2 regions of the Longispora urticae genome follow, and region 1 is predicted to be linked to the other one. Evidence: riboswitches for the same ligand, from Rfam matches in the RefSeq annotation. Region 1 holds a riboswitch; the other holds the start of a gene.

Region 1 (5,823 bases):
TGAGCAACGGGGACCCGGCCCAGGGGCCGACCGGGCGGCCAGGGGATCCCGCTGCCGGCGCGGACCCGGGGGAGACGGCCCCACCCGGCGCGGGTACCGGGGTCGTGCGGGCCAGCCGGCGCGCGTCCCGGATCGACACCGGCCGCGTCGCCCACCCGAGCACCCCGCCCAGCCGCACCACCGGCGGCGCCACCTCCGACTCCGCCAGCACCTCCCCGGGCGCCCCGGCCAGCCCCGAGGGCAGCAGGACGACCCGGTCGGCGTACTGCACGACCCGTTCCAGCCGGTGCTCCGCGAGCAGCACGGTCACCCCGAGGTCGTGCACGAGGCGGTGCAGCGCGGCGAGGACCTCCTCGGCGGCCCCCGGATCCAGCGCCGAGGTCGGCTCGTCGAGGACGAGGACGCGGGGGTGCGCGGTGAGGGCCGCGCCGATCGCGACCCGTTGCTGCTGCCCGCCGGAGAGTTGGGCGAGCGGCCGGTGCCGCAGGTCGGCGAGCCCGAGCAGGTCGATGGTCTCCTCGACCCGTTTGCGCATCACGGGATTGGCCAGGCCGAGGGACTCCATCGAGTACGCCAGCTCGTCCTCGACGTGGTCGGTGACGAAGCCGCTGACCGGGTCCTGCCCGACGTAACCGACGAGGTCGGCGAGTTCGCGCGGGGGGAACAGCCGGGTGTCGCGGCCGGCCACGGTCACCCTGCCGGTCAGTTCGCCGCCGGTGAAGTGCGGGACCAGGCCGTTGACGCACTTGAGCAGCGTCGACTTGCCCGAGCCGGTCCGGCCCGCGAGCAGGCACAATTCGCCCTCGGGCACGTGCAGGTCCACGTCCGCGATGGTCGGCCCCGGCGCGTCCGGATAGGTCACGGTCACGGACTCGAAATCGATCATCGGGTACTCCGGGGAGACAGCCACGCGGGTGCCAACGCGCACAGCACGCCCAACGCGGGGAGGGCCGGCAGTCCCGGCATGGCCAACGGCACCACGGAGGGAGTGAGACCGGTGGGGAACGCGTACACGCCGACGATCGCTAGCAGTCCACTGAGGACGACGCCGTACTCGCGCCAGCCCCAGGTGTCCGGCCGGTACCGGCTCCGGGTCACCCGCCGCCCGCCGAGTACCAGGCCGCCGACCGCGAGGCCCAGCCCGAGGACCAGGATCGGGCCGCTGACCAGCACGGGACTGCGGCCGTCGAGGAGCGCGTACAGCCCGAGGCACGCGCCGAGCAGGCCGACCAGCACGAGGGCCCCGGTGAGCCGGTGCGCCGGTCCGCGCCGGCCGTAGCCCCGGGAGTCCATCGCGGCGGCCAGGGCGAGGGCCCGGTCCAGGGCGTCGGTGACGACGGGTACCAGGATGGCGCGCGCCCGGCGCTTGGTGTCCCCGCGCAGCGCTCGGGCCCGGCGGATCTGCTTCACGCTGGCCACCAGCTGCGGGGCGACCGTGAGGCCGACGACCACGGCGACGCTGACCTCGTACAGGGCGGCGGGCAGGATCCGGAGCAGCCGCTTCGGGTTGGCCAGGGCGTTGGCGGCCCCGATGCAGCCGAGCAGCACGGCGAGCCGCAGCCCGTCGTAGAACGAGGCGACCAGGCCCTCGGCGGTCACCGGGCCGCCGAGCCGGATGCCCTGCGCCCAGTCGGGCAGCGGGATCCGGGGCAGGGTGAACACGACGTGCGTGCCGCCGTACCCGCCGAGGAGGGCGTGGAACCCGAGCCGGAACGCGATGGCGACCAGCCCGAACCGGAGGAACACCTTGTACGAGTCGGCCCACGGCTCCCCGGAGCGCCGGGCCGCGACGACGTAGCCGGCGACCGCCAGCGCGAGCAGCAGCAGCCACGGGTTGGTGGTCCGACTCGCGGCCGTACCGAGCGCCAGCGCCCACAACCACCACGCGCCGGGGTGCAACCTACTGGGCACGGCGACGCTTGACCTGCCAGAACGCGAGCCCGCCGAGGACGAGGACCGCGAGCAGGCCCAGCTGCCAGGGGAGCCCGGCGGATTTCTCCGACTTCGGGGTGGCCGCGGCGGGGGTGGGGGTATTCGACCCGGGCACGGTGGCCGGCGCCCCCGAGGGCTCCGGGGTAGCGGCGGCGCTGGGGCCCGCCGAGGGTGCCGCTGACTGCGGGCCCGGTGCGGTGGTGCCACCCGGCTGCGGGTGCCCGGGGCCGGCGGTCGGCGCGGGCGGCACGGGTACCGGGGGCGGCGGGGGAGCGGGCGCGGCCGGGGGCGCGATGCCGGGGCGGCGGCCCGCGCCGAACGCCCAGCCCTCGACGCTGCCGGCCGGCGGGTCGTAGCTGCCGGCGCCCTCGTCGCTGTATGTCCACGAACCGCCCGGCTGGGCGTGGTAGTAGGCCCAGTAGGCGTCCTTGGGCGCGCCGTTGCACGGGTCGGGCCGGCTGTTGAGCTGGCAGATCAGTCCGGCCTGCCGGGGCACGAAGCTGTAACCGAACCCGGCCGACTCCAGTGCCTGGAGGCCGGTCCCCGGATCGCCGCCCGCGCACCGGGTCTGGACGCCGCCGCCCAGGGAGCCGAAGTCCACGACGACGGTGACGCCGGAGCAGGCGGCCCGCGCCGGGGCCGCCGGGACGACGACCGCCGCCGCGACCAGGGCCGCGGCGGCGAGCAGTCGTCGGAGGGTCACGCCGAGCGCCGACGCCGGGCCAGGGCCACGGTGCACGCGCCGAGGGCCAGCATGGCCGCGCCGGCCCAGGCGAGCAGCGACGCGGGCGAGCCGGTGACGGGCAGGACCGGGCCGGCGGTCGGGGTCGGGGTGGCGGTGGCCGGCACGGTGCAGTCCAGGCTCGGCGCGGCGGCCGCGATGTCCTTGTTGCTGACCGTGTTCAGCGAGCCGTTCGCGAGGCCGAACAGCGCGCCGGCCGTGGCCCGGGGGGCCTTGCCGGCGGTGAACGTGCCGTCGAACGTGATCGCGCCGCGCTGGTCGGCCGGACCGGCGCACCCGATCTGGAGGCCGGTCAGGTAGGTGGTGGCCTTGGTCGCGGCGGCGGTGCGCTGCCCGGTGCGCAGGGCGGCCAGGGCGTTGCCGGTGCTGTTGGCGTTGACCGGGTTGTCCTTGTCCGGCACGGCCGCGCCGGAGGTGAACCCGCCGTTGGCCTGCTGGCGGGCGGTCAGCCAGTCGAGGGCCTTGCCGGCCTCGGTGGACTTCCCGGCGGCGAACAGGGCCTGCACGACCAGCCCGGTCGCGTCGACGCTGCCGGTGCACGTGGGCTGCGCGAAGTCCTGCGGGAAGCCGCCGTCGGGGCACTGGCTGCCGACCAGGAACTCCACGGCCTTGGCGGGGGCCTTCCCGGGGGTACGCTGCAGCGCGATCACGGCCAGCGACTGGCTGAACGTGTTGCTGTAGTTGCCGTACTCGGACCTGTCGGAGTAGCGGCCCGAAGCCTCCTGGAGCGCGGCCAGCTCGGTGAGCAGCTTCCGGCCGCCGACCGCCTCCGGGTCCTTGCCCTGGGCGAGCGCGAGGAGCGCGAGCTTGGCGTGCGCGCCCGCGTAGGACTCCTTGGCGCCGTCGCCGATGTAGTTCGCGACGCTGTCCGGCTTGACCAGCCACGCGGTGGCCTTCGCGGCGGCGTCGCCGGCCACGCCCACGGCGTCGAAGGCGAGGACCGCGTCGATGGTCAGCCCGGCGTCGTCGTAACCGGAGGACTGCAGGCGCTCGCCGTCCTTGAGCTGCGTGGTGAGCCACCCGGCCGCGGCCTGGTTCGCGTCCTTGGTGACGGGTGCCGCCTGGGCGGGGGCAGCGAGGCCGAGGCTGAGGGCCACGGCGGCGACCGGTACCAGAAGGGTTCTGCGCACGAGGGGGCCTTTCTGTCCGGGTCCATGATGGATCCCGGTGCCCCGGGCGCCACCCCGTAGACCGCGACGGGAGGGATGCGACGTGACCGGCGGGTGCTCGGGCTCTACCGTTGCGGGTCAGCGCCGGAGTTTCACCGGACTTTCCCCACGCGGTCACGTGGTGCTGCTGTGGGTCAGTGTTCCGAGCCCGGCATACCCGTGTCAACCAGGCATGTTGTGGATCACGTCCCCGCCCTGGCCATCGACACCGCTGCATATGCGTCCACAATGCCAGGGTTGCCTACTTTGCCGCATTTACGGCGCTGGAAGAGCAGATGCGACGGCGGGGCCGGCTCCGTGGGCCGCGCGGTGGCGGTGAGGATCTGCCGGGTCCGGGCCAGGTCCCCGACCAGCGCCGGGTTCGCCGACCACATCAGGGCCACCACCCCCGCCACGAGCGGCGCCGACATCGAGGTGCCGAACGCGGTGCCGTAGCCGCCGCCGGGCCGGGCGAGGACCACGTCGGTACCCGGAGCGAGAATGTCCGGTTTGATCAGCGGCCCGACCGGTCCCTGGCTGGAGTACGGCGCGACCTGGTCCTGCTCGTTCGTGGCCCCCACCGTGACGACCTGCGGATACGTGGCCAGTGGTTCGGTGATGCTCCGGCAGAACGGCCCCGAGTTGCCGGCCGCCGCGGTCACGAACACCCCGGCGGCCTCCAGGGCCCGGGCCGCCGGGTACAGCGACTGCGGGTCACAGCCCTCCTCGTCCGTGCAGTCCCACGAGTTGGTGAGGATCCTGGCCCCGCGCGCCGGATCGCCCCGGAACGGGTCCCCGCCCGCCGGGAACGGCGCGAACACGAACTGGAGGCAGTCGAGGTGCAGCCCGGGGCTGGCCATGTTGCGGGCCGTGTTCGAGCAGCCGATCCACTGCGCGTCGGGGGCCACGCCGACCCCGCCCCGGCCGACCGCGAGGCTGGCGGTGCCGGTCCCGTGGCCGTCGAGATCGGTGGGCCGCGCGGAGTGGTACCAGGGGTCGTACCAGGAGTCGGGCCCGCCCCGGTAGCCGTCGGCGAGCGCCGGGTGGGTGGCGTCGGCCCCGGTGTCGACGTGCCCGACCAGGGTGCCCGCGCCGCGTACCCCGAGGTCGCGCCAGACCCGGTCCGCCCCGATGGCGCGGATGTCCCAGGTGGGGCCGTCGGGCGGGCCGAGGGTGCCGCCCGCCGGCGCGCCGCGCTGCCAGATCGGGCGGAGCCGCTGGCTGATCAGGACCCGGGCGACGTCGGGGCGGGCGGCCAGCCGGAGCCGCAGGACGGGGCCGCCGTCGAGTTCGATGGCGTTGACCAGGTAGTACGGCGTGAAGGGGATGTGCCGGTCGCGCAGGGTCCCGCGCAGTTCGGCCTGGCTGGCCTCGGCGGTGTCGACGAGCTTGCGGTGCACGGCGGCCGGCCCGGACAGGCCCCCGAGATCCGCCTGCGCCTTCATGATCACGAAGAGCCGGTTGCCGTAGAAGTCGGGGTTGCCGAGCAGGGTGTACGCGCAGCCGGCGACCACGGTCATCACCAGCGCGGCGGCGAGCCCCCGCTTCAGGGTGCGGGGCAGCACGAACGCGGCCATCGCCGCCAGCGCCAGGGAACACAGCGCGGACACGATCCCGTAGAACAGCACGTCGGAGAACCCGAGGACGAAGTTCAGCTCCTCGGGGTCCACGAAGGCCAGCGGTCCGAGGGCGGCGATCGCGACCAGCAGCCAGGTGTGCCGCAGCCGGGCGGCGACATAGCCGAGCGGCGGCAGGACGAGCAGTTCGAGGATGTTGACGCCGAACGCGCCGACCCCGGCCGCCAGCACGCACAGCGCGACCCCGGCGACGGTGCCCGCGACGAGCTGGTCGGGGCCGTACGCGGCCCAGAACCGGCCGTCGAGCACCGACCGGGCGAGCGCGCCGGTCGCGATGCCCGCGAGCACCGCCATCAGGGTCTCCAGCCGCCCGCCGAGCGCCCCGAACACCAGCCAGGGCAGCAGGCAGGTGAGCCCGACGGCG
Region 2 (5,823 bases), on a different contig from region 1:
CGAGCGCCGCCAACCCCGCCACCGAGTTCCCGCTCGCGTCGAGTCCCGGCCCCCACACGGCCAGCGCGCACCGGTTCGGCACCACGGCCAGGACCGCCCCGCCGACGCCGCTCTTCGCGGGCAGCCCGACCCGGTAGGCGACCTCCCCCGCCGAGTCGTACGTCCCGCAGGTCAGCATCGTCGCGTTCAGCCGTTTGGCGTCGCTGCGGGACAGCAGGCGCGTCCCGTCGGCGGCCGTACCGTGCCGGGCCAGGAACCGCCCCGCCAGCGCCAGCTCCTCGCACGTCATGACCAGGGAACACTGCCAGGTGTAGTGCTCCAGGACGTCCGCGACCGGGTTCTCCAGGTTGCCGTAGCTGGCGAGCAGGTGCGCGAGGGCGGCGTTGCGGTGCCCGTGCTCGGCCTCCGAGGCGGCCACCTTCAGGTCGAAGTCGATGCTCGGCCCGACCCCGGCCAGCCCCGAACCGGCCCAGCTCCGGGCGCCGGCGCCCGGGTCCCCGGCTCCGGCGGACCCCGCTGGTGACGCCGGGCCGCCGGACCCACCTCCGGTGCCGCCCTCGGCCCGCAGGAAGTCCCGCACCGCCCCCCGCGCGTCCCCCGTCAACGTCAGCAACCGGTCGGTCACGACCAGCGCCCCGGCGTTGATGAACGGGTTCCGCGGGATCCCCCGGTCCTGCTCCAGCTGCAAGAGCGAGTTGAACGGGTTCCCGGACGGCTCCCGGCTCACCCGCCGCCAGATCCTCTCCCCGTCCTCCCGGAGCACGAGGGCCAGGCTGAACACCTTGGTCACGCTCTGCACGGACAGGGGGACCTGCCAGTCCCCGGTCCCGTACACCGCGCCGTCGACGGTGGCCACCGCCATCCCGAACCGGCCGGGGTCGACGGCGGCGAGCGCCGGGATGTAGTCGGCGACCCGGCCACCGCCGATCTCGCCGGCGATCTGCGCGCGGACCTGTTCCAGGATCTGCGGGTACTCCATGTCGGTCATTGTGTCCCCACCGTGGGTGGCGAGGGGACGGGTCGGGACCCGTCCCCTCCTCCCACCCCCCTCAGAGTGGTATCGCGCGCCACCCACCCGTGGCGTACGCCGACCACGGTGTCCCGGTCGGACAGCACGTTGCGGAACGTCACCTGACCGACCCCTGACAGCCGAGTGAACGTCCAGCCCACGGGCCGGGACCCGCACCGCCCGCGAGGCCCGGCCCGGCCCGCCGGGGACCTGACGCCCCGGCGCGGTGGAGGTCACGCCGAGGGTCGGCGGTACGGCCACGCTATGGCCGGTTGTCCACCCACCGATAGGGAGAAATCCCTTGCGTCGTGGCATCGGTCACACATCTGTGGCATCCTAGGAACCTGCGAGGGAGGCGCCCGTGTCCGTCAACCCCGGGGCCGCCGAGTGGCCCCACCGCCAGATCGCCGACCAGATCCGTGCCAAGATCCAGCACGGTGACTGGGGTCCCGGCGAGAAGTTGCCGTCCATCCCCGACATCGGCCAGATCTACGGCGTGGCGAAACAGACCGCCCAGCGCGCGATCGACCAGCTGCGGATCGAGGGGCTGCTGATCACCCGGCCCGGCTCCGGCACCTATGTCCGGGGCGTGCGCCGCAAGCTGGCCCGCCTGGCCCGGGGCCGCTACGGCACCACCCGCGGCTACCACTCCGACCCCAACGGGCACTACCGCCAGCAGGTCACCCTGGTCGGCCGCTCCCCCGCCCCGCACGAGGTGGCCAGCGCGTTCGGGCTGCCCGACGGCGCGGAGCTGCTGGTCCGGCGGTCCCTGGTCACGAGCCAGGACCAGGTCGTGGAGGTCAGCGCGAGCTGGCTGCGGCCGACCGAGGTCCAGGGCAGTCCGCTGGACGGGCTGACCCCGCTGACCCGGCCGCTCTACCAGGAGGTGGAGGAGGCCAGCGGCCGGCGCTACGTCTACGCGACCGACCAGCTCAGCGCCCGGCTGCCCACCCGGGAGGAGGCCGAGACGCTCCAGATCCGCGCCGACACCCCGGTGCTGACCCTGCTGCACACCGCGTTCGACGGGGACCGGCGCACCATCGAGGTCACCCAGTCGACCTGGCCGGGCCCGACGACGCTGCTCACCGACGACTACAAGGTGCCGGGCCCGCGCGCCCAACTCCCGGACGGCCCCGACGTCTTCCTGGCCTGACCCCCAGGTCAACCCCTCCAAACCCTTATATGGCTACGAGTGGGGCGGCGACCACCGCGCATCGGCACCTCTCCCACATCTCCGTCCCCGGTCCCCGACCGGGCCGGCCCCCGGCGCCCGCGCGCGGACCGGCACAGGTCAGCACCCGCCGGGCGCGGTGCCGGCGTCGCGGAAGGCCCCGGGGATCCGTACCCAGATGAGGGGGTTGATCTGGGGTTAAACCGGTGGCCCGGTGGGGGTGGGCCGGCGAGAATCCCGCCATGAGGATTCCGTGGCCCGCCGTCCTGCGTGAGGAGAGGCAGTTCGCGCTGCTGTTCGCGGGGCAGGCCTGGTCCAGCCTGGGTGACCGGGTGACGTTCGTGGCGTTGCCGTTCGCGGTGCTGTCCATCGGCGGGAGCGCGGCCGACGTGGGCTGGGTGATCGCGGCGGCCACGGTGCCGTTCCTGCTGTTCACGCTGGTCGGTGGGGTGTGGGCGGACCGGCTGCCCCGGCACCGGGTGATGCTGGTGTCCGACATCGTGCGGTGCGGCACGCAGGTGGTGGCCGCGGTGCTGCTGTTCACCGGGGACGCGCGGGTGTGGCACCTGGTGGTGCTGATGGGCATCTTCGGTACCGCCGACGCCTTCTTCAGTCCCGCGATGTCCGGGCTCGTGCCGCTGACCGTGTCGCCGGAGCGGTTGCAGGAGGCCAACGCGCTGCGCGGGTTCGTGATGTCGGCCGGGCTGGTGGCGGGGCCGGCGGTCGCGGGCGGGCTGGTGGTGGCGTTCGGGCCGGGCGGGGCGCTCGCGGTCGACGCGCTGACGTTCGCGATCAGCGCGGTGTACCTGGCCCGGTTGCGGCCCCGGGCGGGGACGGTGGAGGAGGCCGGCAACTTCCTGGCGGAGCTGCGCGACGGGTTCCGCGCGGTGCGGACCCGGTCCTGGGTGTGGTCGACCCTGACCGCCGCCGCCGTGTACCACCTGGTCGTCCTGCCCTCGGTCTTCGTCCTGGGTCCGGTGCTCGCCGAGCGGGAACTGGGCGGGGCGAAGGGCTGGGCGGTGGTGGTGGCCGCGTTCGGGGTCGGGTCGATCGTGGGCGACGTGATCGCGCTGCGCTGGCGGCCGGCCCGTCCGCTGCTGGTGGCGGCCGCCGCGCTGACCGTCGCGTCGTGTCAGGCGCTGATCATCGGCGGGGGCGGGTCGCTGGTGGTGATCGCGGTGCTGGAGGGCGTGACCGGGGTGGCGGTGTCGTTGTTCTTCACGTTGTGGGAGACGGCGTTGCAGACCCACATTCCGGAGGGGTCGCTGTCGCGGGTGACGTCGTTCGATCTCCTCGTCACCGTGGGATCGATGCCCGTCGGTATGGCGCTGGCCGGGCCCGCGGCCGACGCGTTCGGGCTGCATCCGACGCTGATGGTGATGACGCTGGTCGGGGTGCCGTCGGCGCTGGCGCTGTTCGCCGTGCGCGGCGTGCGGAGGCTCGGCCGGGAACGGGAATCCGCGCACGTTCGGATGTGATGAACAGCACTACGTTCGGGTTGACTGTGGAGCACTCTGCGTCGATGCTGGGTGCGCACAAATTAACAATGAGACGACGGTGCGCAGGAACTCCGGTGTGAATCCGGGACGGTCCCGCCACTGTGACCGGGGAGTTCTCCCTCGTACGCGGCCACTGCCCCACGGGCGGGAAGGCCGAGGGGTGACGACGATCCGGGAGTCAGGACACTGACCCGTCGTTCTCCCGATACCGGGGCGGGGACACCCCGGGGAGGAGTACCAGATGGCTTCCTTGACCACTCCCGGTGCCGTCGCCGACACCGGAGCCGCCCTGCGCCCGGTCCGCGACGGGATCATCGTCACCATGGCGGTCGTGTTCGCGCTGCTCACGCTGTACGCGGTGTTCATCGACCAGGGCGCGCTGCTCGCCCCGCTGCTCGGCAAGTTGTCCTTCGACAGCAACTTCGTGCACGAGTTCGCCCACGACGCCCGGCACGTCGCCGGCGCCCCCTGCCACTGATGGCCTCCGTACTGTCGCTGCTCGGCCGGGGACTCCTGGCCGGCGGCGCCGCCGGTGTGCTCGCGGGCGGGTTCGCCCGGCTGGTCGCCGAGCCGGTCATGGACCGGGCGGTCGACATCGAGTCCGCCCGCTCGGCGGCGGCCGGCGAGGTCGGCGAGGAGGTGTTCACCCGGGGTGAGCAGCACTTCGGCCTCATGGTGGCGCTGCTCGCCGTCGGCCTGGCCCTCGGCGCCCTGTTCGGCCTCGTGTACTTCCTGGTGCACCGCTCCGACCTCGACACCGACGTGTGGGGCCGTTCGCTGCGGCTCGCCACGGCCGGCCTGGTAGGCGTCTGGCTGCTGCCGTTCCTGCGCTACCCGGCGAACCCGCCCGGGGTCGGCAACGGCGACACGGTGGACGGTCGGACCGACGCCTGGCTCGCCGCCACGGTGATGGGGCTCGTCGCCGTCGCCGGGGCGCTGTTGCTGCACTCCTGGCTGGTCAGCCGGGGCGCGGCCACCCCGGTCCGGCACCTGGTCGTCGCGGCGGTACCCGTGCTGGCGCTGGTGCTGATGTTCGTGATCCTGCCGAACAACCCGGACGCGATCGAGGTGTCGCCGAAGCTGCTGTGGGACTTCCGGGTCCTGGCGGCGGGCACGATGGTGATCCTGTGGATCGGGATGGGCGCGGTGCTCGGCCTGACCGGGCTGCGCGTTCCGGCCCGGGCCAAGGCTCCCGAGGCCGTCGCGGCCTCCTAGTACGAGCAGTGCCCGCGGGCGCGGTTCCCTGACGGGGGCCGCGCCCGTTTCAGCGGGAGTGTTCCAGCACCCGGGGCTGCGGGACGGTCCCGGCCGAGGGTGTCCCGGGGCGGAGCAGGGCGTGCACGGTGCGGGTCGCGACCGTGGCCCAGGCCGCCACCAGCAGCACGAACAACGCCACGGCCAGCACGGCGAACGCGTGGGAGCCGGTCCGGTGCGCCAGCCCCGTCGCGGCCGTCACGCAGGTCCCCACCGGGAACGTGAAGCTCCACCACGTCATCGTGAACGGCAGTCCCGCCCGGGCCGCGCGCGCCGTGAGCAGGCCGGAGAGCACGATCCAGAGCAGGGCGAAGCCGAAGACGGGTACGCCGTAGAGCAGGCCGGAGAGCTCCAGTGCGTGCGCCGTCGGGCCGGCCACGGCGGTGTGCGCGGCGTCGCCCAGCAGGTTCGCGGCGGTCACGGACTGGCCGAGCGGGCCGAGCACGATCCACAGGGTCGGGACGGCCGCGGCGGCCAGCGGTTCCCGGACCAGCCGGGCCCAGATCTGCGGCAGGATCGCGAGCGTGGCGACGAGGCTGACCCCGAACAGGGCGTAGCAGGCGAGCAGCAGGTCGAGGCGGGGTTGGCCGGCGGGCAGGTGCGGTACGAGGAGCGCGCCGGTCGACGCGGAGACCATCGGGGCGACGACGGGCAGCAGCCAGGTCGGGGAGGCCGGGGCCGGCCCGGGGCGGCTCATCATCCGGTACGGGACGGCCACGGCGCTGGCCAGGCCCAACAGGGTGCCGACGGTCCACAGTACGGCGTCGACGGCGACGGCCAGTTCGGTGCCGAGCACGTCGCGGCCGAGGAGGAGCGCGCCGGCGCCAACGGTCAGCAGGGCCATGGGGGGCGCGCCGTAGAACTGGGCGGCGGCGTGGTCGACCGGTCCG

What was found. A riboswitch is a leader RNA that binds a small molecule or an ion and turns the genes downstream of it on or off. The one in region 1 is predicted to bind cobalamin.
Region 2: another riboswitch for cobalamin. It lies ahead of PT931_RS21235 (CbtB domain-containing protein); the one in region 1 lies ahead of PT931_RS13940 (LPXTG cell wall anchor domain-containing protein).

The regions. Positions count from the first base shown of each region.
Region 1 covers NZ_JAQZSH010000022.1:267,678-273,500, forward strand. Annotated here, with positions in the region: gene PT931_RS13925 (ABC transporter ATP-binding protein) at 1-886, opposite strand, end outside; gene PT931_RS13930 (CbiQ family ECF transporter T component) at 883-1,911, opposite strand; gene PT931_RS13935 (hypothetical protein) at 1,901-2,635, opposite strand; gene PT931_RS13940 (LPXTG cell wall anchor domain-containing protein) at 2,632-3,804, opposite strand; adenosylcobalamin-variant (AdoCbl-variant) riboswitch at 3,888-3,960, opposite strand; gene PT931_RS13945 (S8 family serine peptidase) at 4,026-5,823, opposite strand, start outside.
Region 2 covers NZ_JAQZSH010000031.1:7,114-12,936, reverse strand. Annotated here, with positions in the region: gene PT931_RS21250 (glutaminase) at 1-988, opposite strand, end outside; gene PT931_RS21245 (GntR family transcriptional regulator) at 1,371-2,162, shown strand; gene PT931_RS21240 (MFS transporter) at 2,423-3,658, shown strand; cobalamin riboswitch at 3,691-3,888, shown strand; gene PT931_RS21235 (CbtB domain-containing protein) at 3,921-4,157, shown strand; gene PT931_RS21230 (CbtA family protein) at 4,157-4,894, shown strand; gene PT931_RS21225 (TDT family transporter) at 4,944-5,823, opposite strand, start outside.